2 regions of the Caulobacter sp. GW821-FHT11A05 genome follow, and region 1 is predicted to be linked to the other one. Evidence: predicted binding sites of a transcription regulator. Region 1 holds the regulator's gene; the other holds the start of a gene.
The links. The regulator HrcA, encoded in region 1, represses chaperone genes, less so after heat shock. The targets are predictions, from matches to a motif close to GTTAGCANTCNNNNNNNNNGANTGCTAAC.
Positions count from the first base shown of each region.

Region 2: a site for HrcA is predicted at 4,921-4,949, ahead of groES (co-chaperone GroES). Genes of this name have one in related genera too.

Region 1 is NZ_JBXASF010000009.1:140,935-164,039, reverse strand. It holds gene AC1RSK_RS14585 (TonB-dependent receptor) at 1-1,872, shown strand, start outside; gene AC1RSK_RS14580 (PAS domain-containing protein) at 2,043-4,370, shown strand; gene AC1RSK_RS14575 (MFS transporter) at 4,439-6,130, shown strand; gene modB (molybdate ABC transporter permease subunit) at 6,185-6,871, opposite strand; gene AC1RSK_RS14565 (precorrin-2 dehydrogenase/sirohydrochlorin ferrochelatase family protein) at 6,883-7,776, opposite strand; gene AC1RSK_RS14560 (MliC family protein) at 7,776-8,174, opposite strand; gene AC1RSK_RS14555 (c-type cytochrome) at 8,171-8,524, opposite strand; gene AC1RSK_RS14550 (DUF2975 domain-containing protein) at 9,166-9,693, shown strand; gene AC1RSK_RS14545 (helix-turn-helix domain-containing protein) at 9,704-9,937, shown strand; gene rph (ribonuclease PH) at 9,992-10,708, opposite strand; gene hrcA (heat-inducible transcriptional repressor HrcA) at 10,805-11,890, shown strand; gene grpE (nucleotide exchange factor GrpE) at 11,899-12,525, shown strand; gene AC1RSK_RS14525 (hypothetical protein) at 12,529-13,263, opposite strand; gene AC1RSK_RS14520 (hypothetical protein) at 13,350-14,132, shown strand; gene AC1RSK_RS14515 (AAA family ATPase) at 14,122-15,768, shown strand; gene dnaN (DNA polymerase III subunit beta) at 15,896-17,017, shown strand; gene recF (DNA replication/repair protein RecF) at 17,190-18,338, shown strand; gene gyrB (DNA topoisomerase (ATP-hydrolyzing) subunit B) at 18,339-20,810, shown strand; gene recQ (DNA helicase RecQ) at 21,012-23,105, opposite strand, start outside.
Region 2 is NZ_JBXASF010000032.1:32-7,176, reverse strand. It holds gene AC1RSK_RS24130 (metal-dependent hydrolase family protein) at 1-821, opposite strand, end outside; gene AC1RSK_RS24125 (phosphotransferase) at 888-1,967, opposite strand; gene AC1RSK_RS24120 (hypothetical protein) at 2,214-2,492, opposite strand; gene AC1RSK_RS24115 (hypothetical protein) at 2,504-2,722, opposite strand; gene mnmA (tRNA 2-thiouridine(34) synthase MnmA) at 2,719-3,900, opposite strand; gene AC1RSK_RS24105 (CDP-alcohol phosphatidyltransferase family protein) at 4,195-4,731, opposite strand; gene groES (co-chaperone GroES) at 5,010-5,300, shown strand; gene groL (chaperonin GroEL) at 5,356-7,008, shown strand.

The sequences.
Region 1 (23,105 bases):
TACTCGGGCTCCGGCGGCGTCGGCGGCAGCATCAACCTGGTCAGCAAGAGTCCGTCCGGCTCGGATCGCACGACGATCGCGGCCGGCATCGGCACCGACAGCTACGGCCGCCTGACGGTCGATTCCAACATGCTGCTGGGCAACGAGATCGCCATTCGCCTGAACGGCATGATCCACGCCAACGATGTCCCCGGCCGCGATGTCGAGACCTACGAGCGCTGGGGCTTCGCCCCGTCCGTGACCTTCGGCCTGGGCGGCAAGACCCAGTTCACCGCCGCCTACATCCACCAGGAAGACGAGAACACGCCCCGCTACGGCGTGCCCTACGCCAGCAACGCCTTCCTCAACGGGCCGCTGCCGGGCGTCGATCCGTCGAGCTATTACGGCTATCGCAACCTGGACACCCAGGAGATCACGGTCGACGGCCTGACCCTGAAGCTGCGCCACGAGTTCAGCGAAAACCTGATCCTGACCAACACCGCCCGCTGGCAGAAGATCGAGCAGACGACCATCGTCGACGCCCCCCAGGGCGCCTGGTGCCTGGCCAGCGGCTTCAACCCGCAGACCCTCCCCGCCAGCCCCCAGACCCCCATCGCCTGTGGCGCGCCCGGCTTCTTCACCGCCACCGCCAGCGGCCCGCGCGGCAACCGTCGCGACACCGAGAACACCCAGCTGATCAACCAGACCGACCTCAATTGGAAGTTCGCCACCGGCCCGTTGCAGCACAACCTGGTGCTCGGCGCGGCCTTCTCGAACGAGACCTACGACCTGGTCACCGGCAACATCCTGCGCACCGACCAGGGCGTGACGGTGGTGCTGGCGCCGATCTCGATCGCCAACCCGGTCAATGTCTACAGCGGGCCGGTCAACTATCTGCCGACGACGATCAGCGACGGCGAGCTGAACAACCAGGCGGTCTATCTGTTCGACAACATCGAGATCGGCCCGCAGTGGGCGATCAACGGCGGCATCCGTTTCGAGCACAACGAAGGCGAGTTCTTCTCGACCCCCTACACCTACACCCCGGCCGCCCCGAACCCGCCGACCCGCGTCGCCGGCGTCTCGACCCGGGCCGAGAACGAGGAGGACCTCGTCTCCTACCGCGTCGGGGTGGTGTTCAAGCCGGCCGCCAACGGCTCCATCTACCTGGCCTACGGCAACGTCAGCACCCCGTCGCAGGCCACCGTCAACAGCGGCTGTTCGGCGACCGGCACGGCCCAGAACTGCGACCTCGATCCGGAAGAGGGCGAAGTCATCGAGCTGGGGACCAAGTGGGACCTTCTCGACGGTCGCCTGTCGCTGACCGGGGCGCTGTTCCAGAACACCCGCAGCAAGATCCGCCTGGCCTCGAACGACCTGCAGATCCCGGTGCAGCAGCAGGACGGCAAAAGCCGGGTGCGCGGCGTCACCCTGGGGGTCAGCGGCCAGATCCTGAAGAACTGGACGGTGATCGCCAACTACACCTACCTCGACAGCGAGATCCTGCAGAACATCGCCAACACGGCCCTGCCGCCGAACAACGTCGACTTCACCAAGGGCGACCCGATCCCGCTGACGCCCAAGCACGCCTTCAATATCTGGACGACCTACCAGTTCAACGACCAGTGGATGGCCGGCATCGGGGCCAACTATTCGGGCGAGTACGCCTTCCAGCAGGCCAGCGCCATCGCCCCGCTGCTCCACTCGGACGACTACTGGATCATGAACGCCTCGGTGACCTGGACGATCAACGACCGGGTCGGCCTACAGCTCAACGTCAAGAACCTGACGGACGAGGAATACTACACCAACATCCGCTCCAACTCCGGCTTTGGCTGGGCCATCCCGGGGGACACCCGTTCGGCCACGCTGACCACCACGGTCCGGTTCTGATCGCCTCGATCCTCCTCCAGGCGGACACCCCCTAGAACCGGTATCCCAGGCCGCGCCCGTCATCCCCCCGACGGGCGCGGCCGTCCTTTTGTGCGGCGGGTGCGACGGCCTGACGCAAGGGCAACGCGCAGAACCCTTCGTTCACGCCTTTGGCCGGATAGTTGCGGGCAATGAGCGGGGAAAATTCCATCTCGCCGGAGGGAACGGACGCGGCTCGGTGGTTCTTCGAGAACAGCCGTGACCTGTTTTGCGTCGTCCGCGACGGCCGGTTCGTCACGGTCAATCCCGCCTGGGCCAAGGTCACCGGCTGGACGGCCGGGGAGTTGATCGGCCGCAGTCCCCACAAATTCATCCACCCCGACGACCGCGCCGCCCTCAACGCCATGATCGCCGTGCTGGCCGAGCAGGGCGAGGCGGTGAACCTGGCCCGGGTGAAGATGAAGGACGGTTCTTGGCGCTGGTTCGAGGGCCGCAACCGCCTGGCCGAGGGCGGCGACGTGGTCGGGGTGATGCGCGATGTCCATGAGCAGCACGCCCGGTCGACCGAACTGGAGGCGGCGCGCCGCGACCAGATCATGCTGGCCGACGCCGCCGGCATCGGAACCTGGACCTATGAGCCGACCACCGACAGCATCGGCTGGTCGCTGGACGTGCTCAAGCTGTTCGGCTGGCCCCAGCAGGACATCGACACCCCCGACAAGTTCTTCCAGGTGCTTGACCCGGCCCAGCGCGAGGAGGTCAGCCAGGTCTTCGTGCGCGGCGCCGAGACCGGCGAGGGCGCCACCATCGAACACCGCATCCGCACCGCCGACGGCCGCTGGCTGACCATGCGGGCCACCTTCCGCACCGAGAAGCGCGGCGAGATGTACGCGCTGAAGGGCATTTCCCAGAACGTCACCGAACTGGCCGAGGCGCGGGACGCCGCCCTGCGCGGCCAGCAACGGGTTGGCGACCTGGCCGAGGAACTGACCGCCAACGCGGTGCGCCTGAAGCTGGCCCTGCGCGCGGCCGAGGCCGGCGCCTTCGAGATCGACCACGCCCACCGCACCTTCTGGGCCTCGGACCAGTTCTACGAGCTGGTCGGCCGGCACATGACCTTCGATGAGGTCGCGGTGAGCGTCTGGCCCTTCGTCCATCCGGACGATTGGCAGGTCGTCGTTGAGACCAACGAATGCTGGGCCCGGGGGGAAACCACCGACCCGCTGGAATTCCGCATCTTCCATCCGGACGGCGATGAGCGCTGGGTGCGGGTCTTCTACAGCCTGGATGTCGCCTCCCGCCGGGGCGTCGGCCTGGTCATGGACATCGACGCCCGCAAGCGCCAGGAACTGGCCCTGATGGACGCCGAGCGCGCCGCCCTGGCGGCCGGCGAGGCCAAGGCGCGCTTCCTCGCCAACATGAGCCACGAGCTGCGCACCCCGATGAACGGGGTGCTGGGCGTCATGCATCTGCTGGATCGCGAGCCCCTGACCGAGGACGGCAGGCGGCTGCTCTCCGAGGCCCTGGGATGCGGCCGGATGCTGACCACCCTGCTGGACGAGGTCATCGACTTCTCGCGCATCGAGGAGGGCAAGCTGGACTTGGCCATCGGGCCGGTCGATGTCGCCGCCCTGACCGACGGCGTCGTGCGCATGCTGCGGCCGCAGGCGGCGGAAAAGGCCATCGGCCTGGTGCTGGAAGGGGCCGACGGCCTGGGCTGGGCGGAGACCGACGGCCTGCGGCTGCGCCAGGCCCTGTTCAACCTGGTCGGCAACGCCGTCAAGTTCACCCTGCGGGGCCAGGTGACGGTGCGCTGCCGGCGCGAGGGCGCGCTGCTGAGGTTCGAGGTCGAGGACAGCGGCGTCGGCATCCCGCTGACCGCCCAGGAAAGCCTGTTCGAACGTTTCCACCAGGCCGACGCCTCGACGACGCGGCAGTTTGGCGGCTCCGGCCTCGGCCTGGCCATCACCCGGCGGCTGGCGGAGCTGATGGGCGGCGAGGTCTGCTTCACCTCGACGCCGGACCTCGGCTCGACCTTCGTGCTGACGGTGGCGGCGCCGGTGGCGCGGCCGACCGTCGCCGAGGACGCCTCGCCGCTCGACGGGGTCCTGGCGGGCCTGAGGGTGCTGGTCGTCGAGGACAATCCGACCAACCAGATGATCGCCGCCCGCCTGCTGGAGACCCTGGGGGCGGAGGCCGCCGTGGCCTGCGACGGCCTGGCCGGCGTCGATGCGGCGGCGGGCGGGCTCTACGACCTGATCCTGATGGACATCCAGATGCCCGGCATCGACGGGCTGGAGGCGGCCCGCCGTATCCGCGCCCTGCCGGCCCCGGCCTGCCAGGCGCCGATCATCGCCCTGACCGCCAACGTCATGTCGCACCAGAAACAGGCCTATCTGGCGGCCGGCATGGACGGGGTGGTCTCCAAGCCGCTGTCGCCCGCCGCCCTGCTGGCCGAGATCGCCCGGCTGTCCCAGGACCTGCCGCAGGATGAGGCGCCACAGGTCGTTGTCGCCTGATCGGCTTTCGCTGCAAGCGGTTGCAATGCTAGACCTCCTCCCTTGCTGACCCTCGGGGGAGGATGCCTATGACCGACCAGACCGCTGAAACGGCGCCCGTGACTCCAGAAGCGGCGCCGCCCGAAGCCTCTGGTGAAGGCGTCTCGATGACCACGGTGGTCGCCGCCAGCTCGGCCGGCACGGCCTTCGAGTGGTACGACTTCTTCATTTTCGGCAGCATGGCCGGGATCATCTCCCAGGTCTTCTTCACCGGCCTGAACGAGACCGCCGCCCTGATCGCGGCCCTGGCCCTGTTCGGCACCGGCTTCGCGTTTCGGCCGCTGGGCGCCCTGATCTTCGGGCGGATGGGCGACAAGGTCGGGCGCAAGGCGGCCTTCCTGATCACCGTCACCATGATGGGCGGAGCGACCTTCGCCATCGGCCTGCTGCCGACCTATGGCCAGGCCGGGATCATCGCGCCGATCCTGCTGATCATCCTGCGCATCCTGCAGGGCACGGCGCTGGGTGGCGAGTACGGCGGAGCGGCCATCTATGTCGCCGAGCATTCGCCGGCCAATAAGCGCGGCCTGATGACCGGCTGGATCCAGACCTCGGCTGCGCTGGGCCTGCTGGGCGCCCTGGGCGTCATCCTGGCCACCCGCACCCTGATCGGCGAAGAAGCCTTCAAGGCCTGGGGCTGGCGCGTGCCCTTCCTCGTTTCCGCGGGCCTGCTGGCCATCTCCATCTTCATGCGCCTGAAACTGGCCGAGAGCCCCAGCTTCCTGAAGCTGAAGGCGGCCGGCGAACAGTCGCAACACCCCTTCCGCGAGGCCTTCGGCCAGTGGAAGAACCTCAAGCTGGTACTGATCGCCCTCTTGGCCATCATGTTCGCCCAGGGGGCCGTCTGGTACTGCGCCTTCTTCTACACCCCGGTCTTCCTCGAGAAATTCCTCAAGGTCCCGCCGGCCACGGTCAACGAGCTGATGATGGTCGTCACCCTGGCCAGCGCGCCGATGTACGTCTTCTTTGGCTGGCTGTCGGACAGGTACGGCCGCAAATGGGTGATGTGGTTCGGCATGGTGCTGGCCCTGCTGGCCTTCCTGCCCGGCTTCCACATGATGGCCCAGTTCGCCAACCCGGGCCTGGCCGAGGCCTCCCGCAACACGCCGGTGGTGGTCGTCGCCGATCCGGCCGCCTGCTCGCTGCAGTTCGATCCCGTCGGCAAGACCGCCTTCGTCACTAGCTGCGACATCGCCAAGAGCTTCCTGGCCAACAGCGGCATCTCCTACGACAACGAGGCGGCCCCGGCCGGCTCCCTGGCCCGGGTGAAGATCGGCGAGACCGAGGTGGTCAGCGTCGAGGGCGGCGGGCTGGACAAGGCCTCGCTGAAGACCGTCAAGACCGGCGTCGAGGGCCGCTTGAAGGCCGCCCTGGCGCAGGCCGGCTATCCGCTGAAGGCCGATCCGGCCCGGGTCAACTTCTGGGGCCTGTTCAGCGTGTTGCTGGTCTTCACCATAGCGGCGACGGCGCTGTACGGGCCGCAGGCCTCGGCCCTGGTCGAGATGTTCCCGACGCGCGTGCGCTACACGGCGCTGTCGCTGCCCTATCACGTCGGCACCGGCTGGGTTGGCGGCTTCGTGCCGTTCAGCGCCTTCGCCATCGTGGCGGCGACGGGGAACATCTACGCGGGGCTGGCCTATCCGATCTTCTTCACCGGCATCAGCGTGCTCTCGACGCTGCTGTTCCTGAAGGAGACCAAGGGGCGGTCGCTGGATTTCTGAGAGCGGTCAGAGGGGACACATTGAAATCTCCGATTTCAATGTGTCCCCGTTTCCTCAACCGCCTGCCCTCTTGAGCGCCCAGCGCGTCAGCGCCTCGGCGCCAATCACCGCCGCCACGGCGATCCCCGCCGCCACCAGGCACAGGGCGGCGGCGCGCTGCTCGCCGCCGGGGGTCTGGATGGCCTGGTAGATGGCCGAGGGCAGGGTCAGGCTGACGCCGGGAATGGCGGCGGCGAAGGTGATGGTGGCCCCAAACTCGCCCAGCGCCTTGGCGAAGCCGAGCACGGCCCCGGCCGCCACGCCCGGCAGGGCCAGGGGCAGGGTGACGCGGGTCAACCGGGCCCAGGTCCCGGCCCCCAGGGTGCGGGCGGCCTGGTCGACCTGCGGGGCGATGGCCTCGATCGACAGGCGCATGGGCCGCACCATCAGCGGGAAGGCCATGACCGCGGCGGCCAGGGCGGCGCCGGTCCAGTCGAAGGCCAGGACGATGCCCAGCTTCGACAGCGGTTCGCCGAGCAGACCCTGACGGCCGAGCAGCAGCAGCAGGGCGTAGCCGGTGGCGACCGGCGGCAGCACCAGCGGCAGGTGAATGAGGGCGTCGAGCAGGCCCCGGCCCCAGAACCGTCCCCGGGCCAGGGCCCAGGCGGCGGCGAAGGCCAGCGGCATGGCGACCAGGGTGGCCACGGCCGCCACCCGAAGGGACAGCAGGACGATCTCGATATCCTGAGCCGTCAGTCCCATCAGCCCGCCCATCAGGTTCCGGGCGCCGCCAGCATGACCTCGACCATGACATCCTCGGCGGCCAGGGCCCGCAAGGTCGAGACGTCGGGCGCGCGGGTGATGATCCGCACCACCTGGCGGCCGGCGCGGACCAGGGCGGCGAGGGACTTGGGATCGCACTGCTCGGGCGCCAGCCGGCCGGCGTCGCGGCGGGCCAGGGCCAGCACGGAAGGATCGGCGTCGGCGTCGGCGCAGATGACGTCGGCTTCGGCCAACGCGCGTGACGCCCGCAGCGTCAGCAGATCGCCCGGGCCACGCCCGGCCACGAAGCTCAGCCGGCCGAGTGGATCGCCGCCCCGCTCCAGCTGGGCGCGCAGCAGGGTCTCGGCGCGCGGCATGTCGCCGGCCATGGCCGCCTCGGCCGCCTCGCCCGACAGCACCGAGCGCAGGAAGGCGCGGCGGGCGACGAGGTCGGGATAGGCGGCGCGCACCTCGCCCTGCAGCTGTTTCAGCAGCACGGCGACACGGCCGGCTCCGGGCGGCACCCGGGCCTCGATGTCGTTGCGCAGCAGGCTGGCCAGCATCGGCGCCGCCCCGGCCGTGCCGACGGCGGCGACCACGGCGCCGCGGTCGATGACGGCGGGCGTGTTGAAGTCGCAGAGCTCGGGCCGGTCGACGACATTGACCAGGCAGCCGGCCGCCCGCGCCGCCCCGGCCGCGGCCTGGATGAACAGGTCGTCGCCGGTGATGAAGGCCAGCAGGGCGCCGCCATAGGCCCCGACCAGGAAGGCCTGGCTGCCTTCCAGCCGCACGACCTGGGCCGGCGAGCCTTCGAACAGGCGCGCCTTGGCTTCGGCCGCCTCGCCGGTCCCGGCGATGACGATGCGGCGGCCCTCGAGGGGGAAGAAGGCGGGAAAGGCGTCCATCAGTCGGTCCGGCAGGCCTTGTAGGGGCCGCCCGGGAAACCTTCCAGCACCGCTTCGTCGCCCTTGCCCCAGATCTGGAACGGGCCCTCGCCGTAGCGGGCGCCGCTGGCCGCCGGCCGGGCGGCGAGGAGCTGGCTGGTCCCGCCGGCCGTCACCTTCACCCGGTCGCCGGGGAGGCCCCAGGCGGCGGTGAAGCGCTTGCCGCCGGCGCAGCGGTAGAGGAGCGTGTCGGGATTGGTTCCCGGGGCCGCCATCGCTGGGGCCGTGGCGGGCGCGCCGGGCGCCGAGGCGGGCGGCGGCAGTTTGGGGATCGGCAGGCTCGCGCGCTCGCCGCCGGTGCTGGCGCAGGCGGCCAGCAGCAGGGGTCCGGTCAGCAGGGCGGCGAGGCGAAGGGTCATTTCTGAGTCTTCAGATAGGCGACGATGGCCGTCCGCGCCTTGGGATCGGCGACCTTGTTGAACATCTTGGTCCCCGGCGCGAAGGCGGCCGGGCCCGCGAGGTAGGCGTCCAGCTGGGCGTCGCTCCAGGTCCCGGCCTTGGCCGACAGGGCCTTGGAATAGGCGTAGCCCGGCGACCCGGCGATCTTGCGCCCTACCACGCCCTTCAGGCTCGGGCCGGCCGGACCGTTGGTCCCGGTCAGGGTGTGGCAGCTCTTGCACTGGGCGTTGAACAGGGCCGCGCCGTCCTGGGCCGAAGCGGCGCCGGCGAGGGTCATCAGGGCGAGGGTCGCGGTCAGCAGAAGGCGCATGGATCGGGGCTCCGGCGGGTCGGTCGATGTGCAACCTAGTTCAAATGGCGGATGTCGGGCAGCGCTACAACCTCCCTCCCCTTTATGGGGAGGGACAGACGGCGAAGCCGTCAGGGTGGGGAAGTCAGGTTCAGGCTCGAAAGTTGGCGGGCCTTGGGTTTCCAGGCGCACGAGCTTTGGGCGCTCGGCATCCGACTTCCCCACCCTGCGAGGCTCCGCCTCGCTGTCCCTCCCCATGAAGGGGAGGGAGGAACTCATGAACGTCCGGTAACTAAGTTACGTGAGTTTAATATCGTTAAACGATATGTAATTTGATCGCCAAACGATGCGGGCCTATTCCCTCGCTCATGGAACGGCGCTTCCGCCGCTCCCCACAAACCAAAGAGGGACTACTCAAATGTCTTTCGGAAAAGTGACTTCCATCGTGGACCGCCTGGCCGTCGCCCTGGTCTACACCGCCGTCGTGCTGGTGATGCCGCTGGCCGCCTACACCTTCGTCGCGCAATCGCTGTAACCGGCGGGCTTCCGTGAGGCTCGCCGCCGAGGCATGCTCGCCGTCCGATCCGAACCACGGAATCGGCAACGGCGGGCGGCAGGCGGCCCCCATCGCGGGCATTGTGAGTTTCAGGGGCGCAGAGGTCATGAGAACGTTGGGACCCGGCTCGGTGTCGAGCCTGCTCAAGATCATTCTCGACGTGACCTGGTATGTGCTGTGGGTGGTCATCGGTTTCGCCGCCCTGTTCGGCATCGCCATGCTGCTGCTCAGCTTCAACACCGACATCATCGACAAGATCGAGATCGATGACATTGGCGAGCTTGGCCAGAAGGGCCCCGTGCTGGCCGCCGGCCTGTTCGCCTTCGCCCTCTACTGCACGGGCATCAATCTGATCGTCGGCAACCTGCGCCGCATCGGCCAGACCCTGACCGCGGGCGATCCCTTCCATCCCGACAACGTCGGCCGCCTTCGGCTGATCGGGCTGATCCTGGCCGGGCTGGAGCTCGGCAAATGGATCTTCTGGGGCGCGGTCGCCTTGCTGGCTCCCGACGTCGACCGGGCCAACGGCGGCTGGAGCCTGACCACCTGGTTTTCCGTCATGGTCGTCTTCGTGCTGGCCGAGGTGTTCCGCGAGGGCGCCCGCCTGCGCAACGAAGCCGAACTGACGATCTGAGGGCGCGCAAATGGCCATTCACGTCCGCCTCGACCGCGTGCTGCTCGAGCGCCGCATGTCGCTCACCGAACTCGCCGACCGCGTCGGCGTCACCATCGCCAACCTGTCGATCCTGAAGACCGGCAAGGCCCGGGCGATCCGGTTTTCGACGCTGGACGCCCTGTGCCGCGAGCTCGGCTGCCAGCCGGGGGACATCCTCAGCTTCGAGCCGGGGCCGAGCGATTATGGGGACGATGAGGAGTAGGTGCGCAGGAAGAGGGGACACATTGAAATCTGCGATTTCAATGTGTCCCCGTTTCTACAGTCCGCAAGCCGCCCGCTGCATGGCGAACAGCTCGCCGATGCCCTTTTCCGCCAGGCCGAACAGGCTCTCGAATTCCGGCCGGGTGAAGCCGCGCTTCTCGCCGGTGGCCTGAATCTCGACGATGTCGCCATTGCCGGTCAGCACGAAGTTGCAGTCGGCCTCGGCCGCCGAGTCCTCCTCGTAGTCGAGGTCAAGGACGGGGGTGTTGTCGAACACGCCGCAGGACACCGCCGCCACCTGGTCGATGATCGGGTCGGTGGTCAGCACCCCCTCGTCGAGCAGGTATTTGGTGGCCAGCCGCAGGGCCACCCAGGCGCCGGTGATGGCGGCGGTGCGGGTGCCGCCGTCGGCCTGGACGACGTCGCAGTCCAGCACGATCTGGCGCTCGCCCAGGGCCTTCATGTCGACCACGGCCCGCAGCGAGCGGCCGATCAGCCGCTGGATCTCCTGGGTGCGGCCCGACTGCTTGCCCTGCGCGGCCTCGCGGCGGCCGCGGGTGTGGGTGGCGCGCGGCAGCATGCCGTACTCGGCCGTGACCCAGCCGGCCCCCTTGCCGCGCATCCAGCCGGGGACGCCGGTCTCGACGCTGGCGGTGACCAGAACCTTGGTGTGGCCCGCCGTGATCAGGCAGCTGCCCTCGGCATAGCGGTTGACCGCCGTTTCCAGGGTGATCTGGCGCAGCTGGTCGGGGGCGCGGGTCGAGGGGCGCATGGGCATCCTTGGTAAAACAGGGCGCGGCTTGCGCGCCGAAGGTGGCCGCTTATCCTAGATGCGGCGTCCGGCGTCCACCGGGCCTATAGGAAGCGTATGAACCCTCTCCTCCCCGGTCCCCCCAAAAGTGTCTTGGGTCAGACCCCCAGCCTGTCGGACCTCGACGGCCGGGCGCGCGACATCTTTCGCCGGATCGTCGAGAGCTATCTGGAAACCGGCGAGCCGGTCGGCTCACGGACCATCTCCAAGGGCGGGGTGCATCTGTCGCCGGCCTCGATCCGCAACACCATGCAGGATCTCGGGGCGCTTGGCCTGCTCAACGCGCCGCACATCAGCGCCGGCCGGATGCCGACCCATGCCGGCCTGCGCCTCTTCGTCGACGGCCTGTTGGAGGTTGGCGATGTCGGCGAGGCCGAGCGCAACGCCATCGAAGGGCGGCTGAAATCCAAGGGCGGCTCGATGGAGGAGGCGCTGCAGGAGGCCAGCGCCATCCTCTCCGGCCTGGCCGGCGGGGCCGGGATCGTGGTGACGCCGTCGCACGAGGCCGGGGTCAAGCATGTGGAGTTCGTGGCCCTGGGGCCCGACCGGGCGCTGGTGGTCATCGTGCTGGAAGACGGGGCGGTCGAGAACCGCATCATGCGGCTGCAACCGGGCATCACCCCGGCGGCCCTGACCGAGGCCTCCAACTTCCTGGCCAGCCGGTTGCAGGGCCGCACCCTGTCCGAGGCCCGAAACGAGATGCGCGGCGAGCTGGCGCTGGCTCGCCAGGAGCTGGATTCGGTGGCCGCCCGGCTGGTCGAGGACGGGCTGGCCGCCTGGGGCGGCGGGGCGGAGGACGCCCGGGCCCTGATCGTGCGCGGCCAGGCCAATCTGATCGACGGCGCGGCGGCCGAGGACCTGGAGCGAATCCGCCGCCTGTTCGAGGATCTGGAGCAGAAGGAACAGTTGATCGGCCTGCTCGACGGGGTGAAAGAGGCCGAGGGGGTGCGCATCTTCATCGGCGCCGAAACGCGCCTGTTTTCACTTTCGGGTTCCGCTGTGATCGCGGCTCCCTATATGTCGGGCCGACAGAAGGTGCTGGGGGCGATCGGCGTGATCGGTCCGGCGCGGTTGAACTATGCCCGCGTTATCCCGTTGGTGGACTATACCGCCAGGGTGCTGGGCCAGATGATGGACGGATGAGACCAGGTATGACCGACGAGACGAACCCGAGCGAGATTCAGGACGACGACACCATCGACTTCAGCGAAGCCGACAGTGAGATCGAGGCCCTGAAGGCCGAGGTCGCCGCCCTCAAGGACCAGGCCCTGCGCTACGCCGCCGACGCGGAGAACACCAAGCGTCGGGCCGAGCGCGAGGTCAACGACGCCCGCGCCTATGCGATCACCAAGTTCGCCCGCGACCTCTTGGAAGCCGCCGACAACCTCGGCCAGGCCACGGCCCACGCGCCGAAGGACAGTCCGGACCAGGTGGTCAAGAACTTCGTGGTCGGCATCGAGATGACCCAGAAGAAGCTTCTGGAGGCCTTTGAGCGCAACGGCCTGAAGAAGGTCGACCCGGCGACGGGCGAGAAGTTCGACCCGCACCTGCACCAGGCGATGATGGAGCAGAGCTCCGACGAAGTGTCGGCCGGGGCGGTGATCAAGACCCTGCAGCCGGGCTATTCCCTGTTCGGCCGGCTGGTCCGTCCGGCCATGGTGGTGGTCGCCGCCAAGGGCTCGGGCGCCGGCGCGCCGGAGCAGACGGCGAACACGGCGGCCAACCCCTATTCCAGCACCGGCGAGGTGTCGGGCGAGGCGATCGACACCAAGGCCTGAGGGCTACTGGGATCGGTTCGCCAGGGCTCTGGGAATGTCGCGTCCCAGCCAGATGGCGATCACCGCGGTGATCAGTCCGGCGGCGGCCATCGCCATTGGAATGGATTCCGTCAGGCCCAGAACGAGCCGCAGGAAGGCCAACGCCAGGAAGTAGGCGAACACGCCGATTTCGATGACGATCCCGAGGGTCTGCCAACCCTGGTTTCCGGGGCCAGGCGCACTCAGGCGACGCTCGTCGGCCACCCTGCGCAGACGTGAGGTCAACATCAGGGCGGCCGATGCGCCAGCCCCAACAACGACGCCGGCTATCGGAAACGACCACAGAACCTGCTGCTCCGACCATCCGACCGCCTGAGCCGCCTTGGCAGGCCCGGAAAAGAGGGCGTCCCAGCTGACGGCCAGCACGAGCGTCCAACCGACCGTAGCCGGCCCAGGCGGTTCCTCTTCGACCGTGGCTGCGTCGCGCCGGATATCCCGCGCCACGGTCCACAGAAGCCAACAGAGCAGCCCCGAGGCCAGCAGGCCGACCAGCGGCTTGAGCACCGCCTGCAGGGCCATCAGATAGATGGCGAGGAAGTAGCCAACGACCGGAAAGGCGATGTGGGTGAAGGTGATCTTCCACACCCAGCCGAATCCCTCCCGGTTGAGGCCCAGCATCCGGTAGCGCGCCAGGGTGGCCAGAATGACGTCGATGGCTATGCCCAGGCCCATGACGGTACAGGCGACCACATACTCCAAACGGACATCCCCCTGGCGTCCCGCGGAGACTTGCAACTTTATCGATAGCCTGCAACCATCTTTGCAACGGGCCTCGGGGGGACACGATGAGCCAAGCATCGACGACCGCACCGGCCTCATCGCTGCCGCAGACAAAGCCGTCCAAGGCCGGCGGGGGTCATTTCTCGCGGATATTCAACGGAACGGCCGGCCTTTGCCTCCTGTACGTCGGTGTCTATATCGTGGTCCATATCGGGCTGAACATCTGTGACGCTGAGACCCTGGTCTGTCGTAAAATCTGGTTCGACGACGTCAAGGATTTCGCGGGTCCGGCCAAGATCGGCCTTTGCTCCGGCCTGTTGACCTTGTCGCTCGGCCTGTTCCTGCGTGAAAACCTCGACAACCTCGGCTTCATCGCCCCGAAGGCCTTCCTGGCCGTCTTCGGCATCTACACCTATGGCCAGATCTGGGTGCTGATCGCGGGCCACATTGAGATTTTCACCTATCTTGGAGCGGCCTGGGATGTGGAGCAGGGACTCTTCAGCCGTCGAAAGCTCCTGGCCCTCATAGGCCATCTGAACCTGGCCATAGCCCTAGGCTGCCTGCTCTGGATGGAGCTGTACTCCCGGAAGGTCTACCGCACGGTCCAGGCCCACATCGGCGTCTCCTACCAACGGCATAAGCATACCTCGACCCTGCTCATCCTCTGTGCGGCCGGGTCCGTCCTTTGCGCGCTGGTGAAGATGAGCATGGTCTGGGGCAGCGACTATTCCCACAAGGCGGACATCACGCTGACGGTCCTGATCTTCGAGATCGTCATCGTTCTCGCGACTCTCGCGACGATCGCTTTCGGCGAAGGTCCGGGAAAGGGCGCCCACGATGATCATTGAAAGGGTGTCTGGCCGCCACCTCATGGGCCTCAAGGAAGTTCGTTTCGCCGATGGCCTGAATATTCTGCGCGGCGACAACGGCGTCGGAAAGTCTCGTGTGCTGGAGGCGCTGTCCCTGCTGGGTCACCTTCCGATCCTTGAGCAGGGAGACCTGAGCTTCGGAGAGCAGGTCACCATCGAGATCGACCTCTGGCTGGCGGTCAGCGATCTTGCATGGCTGGAGGCGCTGACGGCCCCCGACTCGGCGCTGCTCGCGACGGCCCTGAAGACCCTCGACGCGTCGGCGATCTCGCAGGATCACTTCCTGCCGGACCCTATCGGAAAAATCGGGCGCTGGCTGGCGTTGGCCCCGATCAGTCAGGGCCGGCGCCTCAGCATCCAGTTCCTCTGCCGGCATGACCAGAAGAGCGTCAAAACACTGAAGGCGGCGATCACCAGCGACTGGCTGCTCCGCGCCGACTGGATCATTGTACGGCAAGAAGCGGAGGCTGTCGGCGGCATCGAGGCCCTGGCCGCGCTCATCGCCTGGAGCCGGCCGGAACTCATTGGCCTCGATCGCCAGGCCGGGCCGGCCGAGTTGCGCCAAAGGGGACCGACCGAGGCTGATCAATGGTGGAAGTCGCCGCGCACCGAGGGCCGCCAGTTCCCGGGGGGAGAGCTGCCCAATCCGCCGATACTCTCCTACATTAACACCGACATGTATGACTGGGGGACCGGTCTGGACGTCCGCGAGAGCCCGAAGAACCTCGGCGAAAGCCTGTCGCGGGTGGTTATCGATCGCCTTCAGGCCTTGTCGTTCGACATGGCTGGCGGACAGGGGCCGGTCGGCCGGCCGGACAAGAAGGAATTCTCGCTCCATCAATCAGCCTGCGGCGCCGGAACCTCGATCGAGGAGGAGTGGCGATACGTGTTCGAGGAAGACGATGACGGGCCTGACAGTCGGAGCATCCAGATCATCTTCCGGAACGGGGTCTGGGAAATCGACATCGATGAGGAGGGGCCTCGGGACTTCCTCAGTTCCGGGGAGAACCAGGCCCTCTTCCTTCTGATGCTGCTGTTCTCGCTGGCCTCGCCCGGGTCGGTGTTGTTGCTGGACGAGCCCGAACTGCATTTTTCCATCGGGGCCGCGGGCCGGATCACCAGGCTCTGCCGGGCCTTCAGCGCCTGTTTCAACGTCCAGGTCATCATGGTGACCCATTCGCCGTTTCTGTATTACGATCAGGTGAGGCCAGGCGCTGGGCCGATCATTGATCGCTCGGTCCTGGAGCGGCCGAGCACGGGCTGGAACAGGGCGATCAAGAAGCCGCCGATCACCCTCGCCCACATCTCACGCAGCGGGGAAGGCGGCGTGCTGTACAATTCGGCGGCGGCGGATGTGCTGGCCGTGAGGTTGGCCGGACATCACATGCAGGTCGTGCGCACGCTTCGCCCCGCGGAAGGGCGGCTGAGCCACTATGTCAGCTTCGTGCCGAAATGGGCGCCGCTGCTGTCGATTCTGGGCCTGTTGTTCATCGTCGGCATGCTGCTGTTCGATGTCGGCGGAGCGGGCGAAGCGACGCCGCCCGCAGAGGCGGACCAGACCCCCGGGCCGGCTCGGCCGGTCGCGGCGAGTTCGCGGGTCGGCCCGCGACAATGAATGCCGGTCGGCCGTCGATCACAGCGGACGCCCCCTTTCTTGCTGCGCCGATTCCGCTAATGTCGAAGGTCAACTCTGAAGGCGGATTGGGGACTGTTTCCCGATTCGCGGGCGATCCGGACAAGACATGAAGCTGACCATCGAGCGGGCCGCGCTGCTGAAGGCCCTTGGCCACGTTCAGAGCGTCGTCGAGCGCCGCAACACCATTCCGATCCTGTCGAACGTGCTGCTGTCGGCCGACCGCGAGCAGGTCAGCTTCTCGGCCACCGACCTGGACATGGAGATCGTCGACGAGGGCGCCGCCCATGTCGACGTGCCCGGCCAGATCACCGCCCCGGCCCACACCCTGTACGAGATCGTCCGCAAGCTGCCGGACGGCGCCGATGTGTCCCTGACCTATTCGGGCGAGGATCCGCGCCTGCAGATCTCGGCCGGCCGGTCGAAGTTCAACCTGCCGGTGCTGCCGGCCGGTGACTTCCCGGTGATGAGCGCCGACGGCCTGTCGGCCCATATCCAGGTCGACGCCAATGAGCTGATCCGGCTGATCGACAAGACCCGCTTCGCCATCTCGACCGAAGAGACCCGCTATTACCTGAACGGCCTCTACGTCCACACGGTGATGGACGGCGGCGAGGCCAAGCTGCGCGCCGTCGCCACCGACGGCCACCGCCTGGCCCTGGCCGAGATGCCGGCCCCGGAAGGCAGCGCCGGCCAGCCGGGGGTGATCATCCCGCGCAAGACCATCAACGAGGCGCGGCGCCTGCTGGAAGACGCCGGGGAGTCGGTCGGCTTCCAGGTCAGCGCCCAGAAGGTGCGGTTCGAGTTCGCCGGGGCCTCGGCCCTGACCAGCAAGGTCATCGACGGCTCCTTCCCCGACTACATGCGGGTCATCCCGCGCGACAACCAGAAGATCATGACGGTCGACGCCGAGCTGTTCGCCAAGGCCGTCGACCGCGTGGCGACGATCTCGGCCGAGAAGAGCCGGTCGGTGAAGCTGGCCATCGAGACGGGCCGCATGACCCTGACGGTGCGCAACATGGAAGCCGGCCAGGGCGTCGAGGAGCTGGAGATCGACTACGACGGCGAGCCCTTCGAAATCGGCTTCAATGCGCGGTATCTGCTGGACGTGGCGGGGCAGATCAATGGCGAAACGGCCGAGTTCCGGTTCGCCGATCCGGCCAGCCCGACGCTGGTGCTCGACCCCACCGACGCGGGCGTGAAGTACGTTCTCATGCCGCTGAGGGTGTGATGAGCCCAGTTCCTCCCCCATCGGGGGAGGGGGACCGCGCGCAGCGTGGTGGAGGGGGTCCTCCACCGGCCTGGGCGGGTACGAAAGCTGCCGCGACCGTCCGTTGGGGACCCCCTCAGTCATCGCGAACTGCGTTCGCGCTGCCAGCTCCCCCGAAGGGGGAGCAACTGTCGTGACCACCTCCGCCCTCACCTCCCTGACCCTGACCAACTTCCGCTCCTACGAGCACGGGAGCCTGGAGCCGCATGGCCGCAGCGTCTGGCTGGCCGGGCCGAACGGCGCGGGGAAGACCAACCTGCTGGAGGCGATCTCGCTGCTGAGCCCCGGCAAGGGCCTGCGCGGCGCCGGGCTGGCCGAGGTCGGGCGGCGGATGCCTGGCGAGGCCGTCGGACGGGCCTGGGCGGTCTCCGCAAGGGTCTCCGACGGGGAGGATGAGGTGCAGCTGGGCACCGGCACGGAGACGGCCGGCTCCTCGCGCCGCCTGACCAGGGTCGAAGGCACGACCGTGCCGCCCGGCCGGCTGACCGACCATATCCGCCCCGTCTGGCTGACCCCCGCCCAGGACCGGCTGTTCCTTGAGGCGGCCGGGGACCGGCGGCGGTTCTTCGACCGGCTGGTGTTCGCCGCCGAGCCGCTGCATGCGGCGCACGCCAGCGCCTACGACCGGGCTCTGCGCGAGCGCATGCGCCTGCTGACCGACGAGAGCGCGGCCCCCGATCCGGTCTGGCTGACCGCGCTGGAGGCGCGGATGGCTGAGCATGGCGCCGCCCTCAGCAGCGCCCGGGCCCGCACCCTCAGCGCCCTGCAGGCGGAGATCGATTCCCGCACCGACAGGCCCTTCCCGAGAGCCCGGCTGGCGCTGAGCGGCGAGTGGGAAACCCTTTCCGGACAGGGGGTGGAGGAGGCCGAGATCGCCGCCCGCCTGATCCCCGCCCTGGCCGCCTCCCGGGCCCGTGACGCCTCGGCCGGACGCGGTCTCACCGGCCCTCACCGGGGCGATCTGGCGGTGGTTCACGCCGAAAAGGACCGCCCGGCCGCCGAATGCTCCACCGGAGAGCAGAAAGCCTTGATTCTGAACCTGGTTTTGGCCCAGGCGGCGCGACTTTCTGCTGCAATTTCCGGCCCGAATCCTATATTGTTGCTGGACGAAGTCGCCGCCCACCTGGACCCGTTTCGACGGGCCGCCCTGGCGGACGAAATCGCGGCGCTGGGTCTGCAGGTGTTCCTCACCGGCACGGACGCTTCGCTGTTCGACCCCTTCAAAGGTCGGGCCCTGGGACTCCGCGTGGAGCCGACCGGCCTGACCGTTCTGGACGACTGAATGACCGACGAAACCACTGGCGATGTCCCGGAAATCAATCCGGACAAGACCCCCCTTGCCCAACAGACCGCCGAAGAAGGCGCGGCCGAGTACGGCGCTGAATCCATCAAGGTTCTCAAAGGCCTGGACGCGGTGCGCAAGCGCCCCGGCATGTACATCGGCGACACCGACGACGGCTCGGGCCTGCACCATATGGTCTATGAGGTGGTCGATAACGCCATCGACGAGGCCCTGGCCGGCTGGGCGACCCGCGTCGAGGTGATCCTCAACGCCGACGGCTCGGCGACGGTCAGCGACGACGGCCGCGGCATCCCCACCGACATCCACGAAGGCGAAGGCGTCTCGGCCGCCGAGGTCATCATGACCCAGCTGCACGCCGGCGGGAAATTCGACCAGAACAGCTACAAGGTCTCCGGTGGCCTGCACGGCGTCGGCGTGTCCGTCGTCAACGCCCTGTCGGACTACCTGCTGCTGAAGATCCACCGCAACGGCAAGCAGCACGAGATGCGCTTCGAGCGCGGCGACGCGGTGACCTCGCTGAGCATCACCGGCGACAGCCCCAAGCGCGACAACGGCGAGCCGCTGACCGGCACCATCGTCACCTTCTTCCCGTCGCTGTCGACCTTCAGCCACATCAATTTCGACCGCAAGACGCTGGAACACCGGCTGCGCGAGCTGGCCTTCCTCAACAGCGGCGTGACCATCTACTTCCGCGACCTGCGTGACGCCGAGCCCTACGAAGAGATCATGCACTACGAGGGCGGCATCGAGGCCTTCGTGCGCCACCTCGACAAGGCCAAGACGCCGCTGGTCAAGACGCCGATGGTCATCCGCGGCCAGCGCGAGAAGGTCCAGGTCGACCTGGCCCTGTGGTGGAACGACAGCTACCACGAGACCATGCTGTGCTTCACCAACAACATCCCGCAGCGGGATGGGGGCACCCACCTGGCCGCCTTCCGCGCGGCCCTGACGCGGGTGGTCGGCAACTACATCGAGAGCTCCGGCATGGCCAAGAAGGAGAAGGTCTCGGTGACCGGCGAGGACGCCCGCGAGGGCCTGACCTGCGTCCTGTCGGTCAAGGTGCCGGATCCCAAGTTCTCCAGCCAGACCAAGGACAAGCTGGTCTCGTCCGAAGTGCGCCCGGCCGTCGAGGGCCTGGTGCAGGAGGGCTTGGCCACCTGGTTCGAGGAACATCCGGTCGAGGCCCGCGTCCTGGTCGGCAAGGTGGTCGAGGCCGCCGCCGCCCGCGAAGCGGCCCGCAAGGCCCGCGAACTGACCCGCCGCAAGAGCGCGCTCGACATCACCAACCTGCCCGGCAAGCTGGCCGACTGTCAGGAGCGTGACCCGGCCAAGTCCGAACTGTTCCTCGTCGAGGGCGACAGCGCCGGCGGCTCGGCAAAACAGGCCCGCAACCGCGAAAACCAGGCGGTGCTGCCGCTTCGGGGCAAGATCCTCAACGTCGAGCGGGCGCGGTTCGACCGCATGCTGGGTTCCGACCAGGTCGGCACCCTGATCACGGCGCTCGGGGCCGGCATCGGCCGCGACGACTTCAACATCGAGAAGATGCGCTACCACCGCATCGTCATCATGACCGACGCCGACGTCGACGGCGCCCACATCCGCACGCTGCTCTTGACCTTCTTCTACCGGCAGATGCCGGAGGTGATCGAGCGCGGCTACCTCTACATCGCCCAACCGCCGCTCTACAAAGCCAGCAAGGGCCGCTCGTCGCGCTATCTGAAGGACGATGCGGAGATGGAGATCTTCCTGATCGACGAGGGCGTCGAGGGGGCGGAACTCGACCTGGCCAGCGGCGAACGGATGACCGGCGCCGACCTCCTGGCGCTGGTGCAGACGGCGCGCGGGGCCCGGGCCAACATCGAGCGCCTCTCGGCGCGCGCCCCGGCCACCGCCATCGAACAGGCGGCCCTGGCCGGCCTGCTCGGCGAGGAGCCTGACGTGGCCAAGGCGGCCGCCCGGCTCGACCTCTACGCCGAGGAGGGCGACGGTCCCTGGAGCGGCGAGCCGGCGGTCGGCGGCGGCTTCACCTTCACCCGCATGAAGCGCGGCGTGTCGGAGAAGGTCGTGCTCGACGACCAGACCCTGCATGCGGCCGACGCGCGGCGCCTGGCCGAACGGGCCGTGGCCCTGGCCGAGACCTTCTCGTCCCCGGCGGTATTCCGGCGCAAGGACAAGAGCCAGACGGTGCGCGGGCCGCTCGACCTGATGAACGCGGTCATGGAGGCGGGCCGTCGCGGCCTGACCATCCAGCGCTACAAGGGCCTGGGCGAAATGAACCCCGAACAGCTGTGGGAAACCACCCTGGACTCGGAAGCCCGCACCCTGCTGCAGGTCAAGGTCAACCACGCCGATGACGCGGACGACATGTTCAGCCGGTTGATGGGGGACCTGGTGGAGCCGAGGCGGGAGTTCATCCAGGCCAATGCGCTGGACGCCGAGGTGGATACCTAACTCAAACTGAGACGCCGCAAGCGTTTCGCTCTCCCCCGCTTGGCGGGGGAGTGGCTTTGGCGAGCGCTGCAAGCGAGCCAAACCGAGGGGGTTTCCGCCGGTGGTTGGGGATTGGCCTTCCACCGCCGGCGCGGCCCCGCCTCCTGGTCCGTCGCTGACGCTCCGAACCGTCCTCCGCCCCCTCTCGGGGGCGGAGAGCGATCAGCCACGAGCCGCCCGGTAGATCTGGTGAAGCACCTCGTGCATGTCGTCGAAGACTTCTTGAGCGGGAATGCGGAGCGTCCGGATGCCCTGCTCCGCAAACCAGGCGTCTCGCCGCCGGTCAGCCTCGGGACGCCGGCCGTGGCTGTGACCGATGCCATCGACCTCGATCGCCAGCTTCACCGCCGGGCAGTAGAAATCGAGCACATAGATACCCATCGGATGCTGCCGCCGGAACTTCAATCCGTCCAACTGACGCGACCGCAGTCCGGTCCAGAGCAGGGCTTCCGGCGAACTCATCGACTGGCGCAGGACGCGGGCACGGGCCGAGGCCTCGGGTAGCGCGTTGGCGCGACCAGCGACGACCTCCAGCACAGGCTCGCCATAGCGATCCAGCTTGCCCTCGCCCACGCCACTGACGGCGGCGAGCGCCGGCAAGGTGCTTGGCCGCCGCACGGCGATTTCCGCCAGTGTCGCATCGTGGAAAATCACATACGGCGGCACATGCTGGCGCTGCGCCTCATCCTTGCGCCAGGTCCGCAGCCGTTCGAACACCACCGTCTGCTCCGCCGTCAGCGCCGCCAGCACATCCTTGCGCCCCTTGCTCGCCCGCGTCTTCCCGGCCGCCGCGGCGCGGGTCGAGTCCTTGCGGATCAGCACCGACCGCTCCGACTTCCACACCGCTCGCACCCCGTCGATATCGCCCAGGCCGATCAGTGGCCGCCCATCATTCGGGTCTTCCTTCAGCAGTCCCTCGAACAGCAGCTGGTCGATCAGGTCGCGCCAGGCGTGCTGGCTGAGCTCCGTGCCGATGCCCCAGGTCGACAGCCCGGCCTCGAAATCCGAGACATCCTTGGTCTTGCCGAGCAGGTGGTCGACCAGCCGGCCGCGCCCGAACCGGCCGCCCAGCCGATGCGTCGCCGCCAGGGCCTTCGACGCCGACTGGGTGACGTCGATGCTCTCCGGCGGTGACAGGCAGAGGTCGCACTGGCCGCAGCGCTCGACCCGCTCCTCGCCAAAATAGCGGCGCACCGCCGCCGCCCGGCAGGCCGTGCCCTCCATCATGCCGTAGAACTGCCGGATCTTGCGGCCCTGCACCTGCTTGACCTCCGGGGCCATGTCGCGGCTTTCCAGCCGGCGGAAGGCCCAGGCCATGTCGGCGCTGGAATAGAGGGTGATGCCGTCGGCCGGCTGGCCGTCGCGGCCGGCCCGGCCGATCTCCTGCCAGTAGGCCTCGATGCTGGCCGGCGGGTCGGCGTGGATGACATAGCGGACGTCGGGCTTGTCGATGCCCATGCCGAAAGCGATGGTCGCCACCATCACCGCCGCGTCGGCCTCCAGGAACTCCTCAAGCCGCCGGCCGCGCAGCTCCTTCTCCAGCCCCGCGTGGTAGGGGATAGCGGGAGCGCCAGCGTCGCGTAGTTTGCCGGCCAGCTCGTCGGCGCCGTCGCGACTGCCGACATAGACCACCCCCGACTTGCCGGGCCGCTGTCCAACCAATTCCAAGACCCGCTTGTGGCCCGTGCCGACCTTGCGCTCGGCGTTCAGCGACAGTTCCGGGCGGGCGAAGCTGTCGACGAACTCGGCGGCGTCCTGCAGGCTCAGCTGGTTGCGGATGTCCTCGCGGGTGCGGGCGTCGGCGGTGGCGGTGACGGCCATGCGGGGCACGCCGGGGAAGCGTTCGGCCAGCCGGCCGAGCAGCCGGTAGTCGGGCCGGAAGTCGTGGCCCCACTGGCTGACGCAGTGGGCCTCGTCGATGGCGATCAGCGACAGCGGCAGGCGGGCCAGCCGCTCCAGCATGCCGTTCGACGACAGGCCTTCGGGCGAGACGTAGAGCAGGTCCAGCTCACCCCGGTCGATGCTCTCCCAGATCTCCTGTCGCTCGAAGACGGGAATGTTGGAATCCAGCCGCGCCGCCGCCACGCCGGATTGGCGCAGGCTGGCGACCTGGTCGCTCATCAGGGCGATCAGCGGCGAGATGACCAGGCCCAGGCCCGGCCGGATCATGGCCGGGATCTGGTAGCAGACGCTCTTGCCGCCGCCGGTCGGCAGCACGGCGACGACGTTGCGGTCGGCCAGCACCTCCTCGATGAC
Region 2 (7,145 bases), on a different contig from region 1:
CCGCCGGCCTTGAGGAAGGCGTTGATGCCGTCGCCGCCGTGTGCGTGGGCGGTGACCCGGCGGCCCATGGAGTGGGCGGTCTCGACGATGGCCTTCAGCTCATCGTCGCTGAACTGCTTGGCGAGGCCGGCATTGGTCGGCGACAACACGCCGCCGGTAGCGGTGATCTTGATGACGTCGGCCCCGGAGCGGACCTGCTCGCGCACGGCCCGGCGACAGTCGTCGGCCCCGGAACAGGTGGCGCTGTCGCGGAACAGGTGAACCATGGCCTCGGGCACGCCGTTGGCGTCGTCGCCGTGGCCGCCATGCACCGACACGGCCGAGCCGGCCGCGACGATGCGCGGGCCGGGGATGCGGCCGGCGGCGATGGCGTTGCGCAGGCCAAAGACGCTTTCGTTGGACCCGCCGAGGTCGGCGACGGTGGTGAAGCCGGCGCGCAGGGTCAGGTTTGCGTAGTAGGCGCCGTCCAGCGCGTAGTCGGATTTGGTCTTGGTGAAGCGCTCCAGCGCGCCCTTGGGGCCGTTCTGGCTGGTCAGGTGGACGTGGCTGTCGATCAGGCCGGGCAGGACGAAGCTGTCCTTCAGGTCGATGACCTTGGCCCCGGGGGCGGAGGTGTAGCCCTCCTCGATGCGCAGCACCTTGCCATTCTCGACGACGATGGTGCGGGCGGTCTCGACCTTGCCGGTGGCCGGGTCGGCCAGCACCCGGCCGGCCTGGATGTAGGTCAGGGGGCTGGACTGGCCTTGCGCGTCGGCGACCCCGACCAGGGCCAGAACGCCAAGCGCGGCGGCGACGAGGCCGGCCTTGAAGGTGGATTTCATGATCTACAGCCCCAGAAAACCTTACTTTGGGTCAGATTGCACCGCCAGGGCGGCGCTGCCTATCCCTTACGCGCCCGCCTTCTGGGCGAACTCCCAGGCGCCCCGCGCCAGCACCGGCACCCGGGCTTCCATCGTCGCCGCATGGGCGCTGGCCGCCGTCCCGTCGCGCACCCGGCCGACGATGCCCTGGCAGATGCCGGCCAGGCGGAACAGATTGTAGGCGAAGTACCAGTCGAGGTTGGGCAGACCGTCGCGGCCTGTCGCCTTGCAGTACTGGGCCACGGCCTCCTCGATGGTCGGGATGCCGTAGGCGGTCAGGTCGTTGATGCCCGACAGACCGCCGCGCTCCTGGCTGGGCATCACCCAGCTCATCAGGAAGTAGGAGAAGTCGGCCAGTGGGTTGCCCAGGGTCGACAGTTCCCAGTCGAGCACCGCCGCCACCTTCTGCTCGGTGGGGTGCAGGATCATGTTGTCCAGGCGGTAGTCGCCGTGGACGATCGAGGTCATGTCGTCTTCCGGCGTGTGGTCGGGGAACCAGGCGATCAGCTTGTTCATCTCGGGGATGACGCTGGTTTCGCTCGCCTGGTACTGCTTGGTCCAGCGGTTCACCTGGCGGCTGAAATAGTTGCCCGGCTTGCCGTAGTCCTCCAGGCCGATGGCCTTGTAGTCGACGTTGTGCAGGGCCGCGAGGGTGCCGATCTCGGCCTCGTAGATCGCTCGGCGCTCGGCCGGGCTGTAATCGGGCAGGGTGCCGTCCCACAGGATGCGGCCCTCGACCTGTTCCATGACGTAGAACCAGGTGCCGATCACCTCATCGTCCGTACACAGAGCGTAGGCCTTGGCGACCGGGAAGCCGACCTTGTTCAAGGCCGAGATGACCTTGAACTCGCGGTCGACGGCGTGGGCGCTCGGCAGCAGCTTACCCGGCGGTTTGCGGCGCAGGACGTAGCGTTGGCCGGGGGTGACCAGCTGATAGGTCGGGTTGGACTGGCCGCCCTTGAACTTGCGGATCTCCAGCGGCCCGGCGAAGCCCTCGACGTTGGCCTGCAGCCAGGGCAGCAGCTTGTCCTCGTCGAGGCGGGTGCGCTCGTCGAGCGGCTCGGTGCCGCTGTTGAGGTCCTGGGCGCTGGGCGCGGCGTCGGCCATGGAAGTTTCCCCAAATTCGTACGCTTGTTTGAAGTCGGCGCACTTTAGCGGGGGAAGGCGTCGGCGCAAGGCTGACGCTATGAGAGCCGTTCCCCGCTGCGATGTCGTCAGAGTGTCTCCTCAGCCGCCGGCGGGAATTTCGGGGACACTATACTTAATTCCGGCCACCCGCCCGCCTGCCGCCACGGCCCATGAGCAGAATTAAGTATAGTGTCCCCTAAACTCCAAGGCTGAAGCAGCAGCGCCTCAGTCCGCGCTAGAATTCTTGGTCTTGGTTGCCTTCAGGATTGGCAGGCGCTGGTAGATCCAAGGATCAACGCGCATCCGGACGAACCTGAGATAGAATGCAGCGACGATCAGAAAGCCTACCCCTGTGCCGACATACCAGTCGAACTGCGCGCTGGTGGGCCGCTGCTCAATCCAGGGCACGGTATAGAGGTCGTAGCAAGCCCAGGCTGCAACGATTGGAACGTAGCTGAGAAGGAACAGCCCGGCCTGGATCAACCATCTGAACAGCCGCTTCACAGCATTGCTCCCTAGGTCAGCAGCAGCGCCGCCACGAACAGCGCGATCGCCGCCACGACGCCGATGCCCCAGAACTGGGTCCAGAAGCGCAGCGGCTCCTCGGCGCGGACGATGTCCGGCTTGTCGGTGAAGAACACCCTCAGGGTCCCGGTCATCAGACCGCGGCCGAGCACCGCCAGGCACAGCAGCCCGATGATGACGAGGCTGACGCCGACCGGGATGTCGATCAAGCGGCCAGCTCCGCCCGCACCGCCGTGGCGATGAAGCCGCCGCCCAGCACCCGGTCAGGGGCTTCGGGCGCGTAGAGGACGCAGGCCTGGCCGGGGGCGACGCCTTCCTCGTGGGTGTCCAGCGCCACGGCGACCTGGCCGTCGACCAGAGTCAGCCGGCCGGGGACCGGCTCGCGGGTCGAGCGGACGCGGGCCAGCACCGGGCGGCCGGCGGCGCAGGCGGCGTCGATGCCGTCTTCGCCCAGCCAGTTGGTTTCCTTCAGGGTCAGCGCGGTGGTCAGCAGGGCCTCGCGCGGGCCGACGATGACCTGGCGCGCATCAGCGTCGATCCGCGTCACGAACAGCGGGTCGCCGACGGCGATGTTCAGGCCCCGGCGCTGGCCGATGGTGTAGCGGGTGACGCCCTCGTGGCGGCCCAGCACCCGGCCGTCCATGTGCACGATCTCGCCCGGCTGCGCCCCTTGCGGGCGCAGCCGGTCGATGACGGTGTGGTACTTGCCCTCGGGGACGAAGCAGATGTCCTGGCTGTCGGGCTTGTCGGCGGCGGTGAGGCCCAGTTCGGCGGCGATGGCGCGGACCTGGGGCTTGGACATGCCGCCGAGCGGAAAGCGCAGATAGTCGAGCTGGTCGGCCGTGGTGGCGAACAGGAAGTAGCTCTGGTCCTTGGCCGGGTCGGCGGCGCGGCGCAGTTGCGGGCCGCCTTCGCCATCCACCCGCTGCACGTAGTGGCCGGTGGCCATGGCCACGGCGCCGAGGTCGCGGGCGACGTCCAAGAGGTCGCGGAACTTGACCGTCTGGTTGCAGCGCACGCAGGGGATCGGCGTCTCGCCGCGCAGGTAGGCGTCGGCGAACTCCTCGATGACCTGGTCCTTGAAGCGGCTTTCGTAGTCGAGGACGTAGTGCGGGATGCCGATGGCGTCAGACGCCGTGCGGGCGTCGTGGATGTCCTGGCCGGCGCAGCAGGCGCCCTTCTTCTGGATGGCGGCGCCGTGGTCGTAGAGCTGCAGGGTGACGCCGACGACGTCGTAGCCGGCCCGGGCCAGCAGGGCGGCGGTCACCGTCGAGTCCACCCCACCCGACATCGCCGCCACGATCCGGCTGCCGGCCGGCAGGCGCACGGCGCCCCGCACCGCGTCCAGGGCGGCGTCGATCGCGGAAGGGGCGAGAGCGGTCGTCATCGCGGGCTATGTAGAGGTTTGGGGCCAAAATTGCGAGGTGAGGGGGCGGCGCGGCGCTATCGAAGCGGCGTCCATTATACGCCGTCGGCGCGGTCGGGGATACCGAGGGGCGGAAATAGGTCAGGGAAATCAATTTTCTAGCGCCAACCGGAGACCCGTCGGAGGTCCGCCTGACGGGCTGTTTCGACCCATCGGGACCACCCTTTTCGCAGGCTGATGACCACCCTCGGTTCGCCGCGGCTCCGACGGCGGCGTCGGCGGGCGGGAAGGGGCCCCCGGGATTGGAATTTGCCTTCAGCCGGCCCGCAGCTGGGCCAGGCCCGTGCGCAGGTAGCCGGCGACGGTGACCAGGGTCAGCAGGGCGGAGATCCCGACCAACCAGCCGCCGAGGGCGAACGACTGGATGGGGCCGAGCGGGAAGCCCGGCGCGGCCAGCAGGGCCAGGCCGGCGAACTGGCAGGCGATCTTGACGGCCTCCAGCTTCGCGCCGCCGACCCTGTGGTCGGGTCCCAGCGCCTCGTTCAGCGTCGCCACCACGAAGCAGCGGCCGGCCAGGACGGCGGCGGCCGCCGCCACCCAGCCGTCAAGGGCGCCGGCGACGGCGAGGCCGAGGACCATGGTGAAGGTCAGCAGGCGGTCGCCGACCAGATCGAGCATGGCCCCGAGTTTCGAAGTCTCATTGAGGCGCCGGGCGACCTGGCCATCGACGACATCGAGGAGGCCGGCCGCGAGGTAGACGGCGACGGCCGGCCAGCCCTGGCCGCCGAGCAGCAGCCAGAACAGTGGGACGATCAGGGCGATGCGGAACAGGGTGATGCTGTTGGAGATCATTCTCTAAATTCCGATCATCCCGACGAAAGTCGGGACCCAGTGTCCACTATGCATGGGCGTCGGCTCTGATCAGAGCTGAATTCACCTCCGGCTTGCCAGCTGGGTCCCGACTTGCGTCGGGATGATCGGAGAAAAGGGAAGGGCCCAACCCTTGACTCCCCACCGCCCCCCTCCTACTTCCCCGCCACCGTTGGCACTCACGGGAGAGGACTGCTAACAGCGCTCTCTCCCATGCCGGCGACCCAAATAAAGCCAACCGTTATGACGGAGACGACCCGATGAAATTTCGCCCCCTTGGCGACCGCGTCCTGGTGAAGCGCGTCGAAGAAGAGTCCAAGACCAAAGGTGGGATCATCATCCCCGACACCGCCAAGGAAAAGCCGCAGGAAGGCGAAGTCGTCGCCGTCGGCCCCGGCGCGCGTGACGAAAGCGGCAAGGTCCAGGCCCTGGAACTGAAGGCCGGCGACAAGATCCTGTTCGGCAAGTGGTCGGGCACCGAGGTCAAGGTCGACGGCGAAGACCTGATCATCATGAAGGAAAGCGACGTCCTGGGCGTGCTCGAGGCCTAAGGCCCGCACCCTCGACCCTTTCCTCCCAGCTCATTTTTGAAAGAAGGCAACCAACATGGCCGCCAAAGACGTCTATTTCTCCTCCGACGCCCGTGACCGCATGCTGCGCGGCGTCAACATCCTCGCCAACGCGGTGAAGGTGACCCTCGGTCCCAAGGGCCGCAACGTCGTGATCGAAAAGTCCTTCGGCGCCCCGCGCTCGACCAAGGACGGCGTCTCGGTCGCCAAGGAAATCGAACTGAGCGATCGCTTCGAGAACCTCGGCGCCCAGATGATCCGCGAAGTCGCGTCGAAGACCAACGACAAGGCCGGTGACGGCACCACCACCGCCACGGTGCTGGCGCAGGCCATCGTCGTCGAAGGCCTGAAGTCGGTCGCCGCCGGCATGAACCCGATGGATCTGAAGCGCGGCATCGACAAGGCGGTCGCCAAGGTCGTCGCCGAAATCAAGTCGACCTCCAAGAAGGTCTCGGCCAACAGCGAGATCGCCCAGGTCGGCACCATCTCGGCCAACGGCGACAGCGAAGTCGGCGAGATGATCGCCCGCGCCATGGAAAAGGTCGGCAACGAAGGCGTCATCACGGTTGAGGAAGCCAAGACCGCCGAGACCGAACTCGACGTCGTCGAAGGCATGCAGTTCGACCGCGGCTACCTGTCGCCCTACTTCATTACCAACGCCGACAAGATGGAAGTCGTGCTCGAAGAGCCGATGATCCTGCTGTTCGAGAAGAAGCTGTCGGGCCTCCAGCCCCTGCTGCCGGTCCTCGAGGCCGTCGTGCAGTCGGGCCGTCCGCTGCTGATCATCGCCGAGGACATCGAAGGCGAAGCCCTGGCCACCCTGGTGGTCAACAAGCTGCGTGGCGGCCTGCGCGTCGCCGCCGTCAAGGCTCCGGGCTTCGGCGACCGCCGCAAGGCCATGCTGGAAGACATCGCCGTCCTCACCGGCGGTGAAGTGATCAGCGAAGACCTCGGCATCAAGCTCGAGAACGTCACCCTCGAGATGCTCGGCAAGGCCAAGAAGGTCACCATCACCAAGGACGACACCACCATCGTCGACGGCGTCGGCGCCAAGGAGGGCATCGAAGCCCGCATTGGCCAGATCAAGAAGCAGATCGAAGACACCACCAGCGACTACGACAAGGAAAAGCTGCAGGAACGCCTGGCCAAACTGGCCGGCGGCGTTGCCGTGGTCCGTGTCGGCGGTTCGACCGAAGTGGAAGTGAAGGAAAAGAAGGACCGCGTCGATGACGCCCTCAACGCGACCCGCGCGGCCGTCGAAGAAGGCATCGTCCCCGGCGGCGGCGTGGCCCTGCTGAAGGCCTCGAAGATCCTCGCCGGCCTGAAGGGCGACAACGCCGACCAGACCCAGGGTATCGCCATCGTCCGTCGCGCCCTGCAGGCCCCGATCCGTCAGATCGCCGAAAACGCCGGCGTTGAAGGCTCGATCGTGGTCGGCAAGGTTCTGGACAGCGAGTCGGCCACCTTCGGCTTCAACGCCCAGACCGAAGAGTATGTCGACATGGTCGCGGCCGGCGTCATCGACCCGGCCAAGGTCGTCCGCACGGCTCTGCAGGACGCGGCCTCGGTCGCCGGCCTGATGATCACCACCGAAGCCGCCATCGTCGAGGCTCCCAAGAAGAGCAGCGGCGGCGGCGCCGGCGGCGGCATGCCGGGTGGCATGGGCGGCATGGGCGACATGGACTTCTAGTCCACGAGCTCAGCTTCTGAGAATGGGAAGGGCGGGATCGGAAACGGTCCCGCCCTTTCTCTTTAGGCGCTGCGCGCCAACACCTCACCACCCGTCATCCTAGGGCTTGTTGTTCAGCCCGGGGACATAGCGGACAC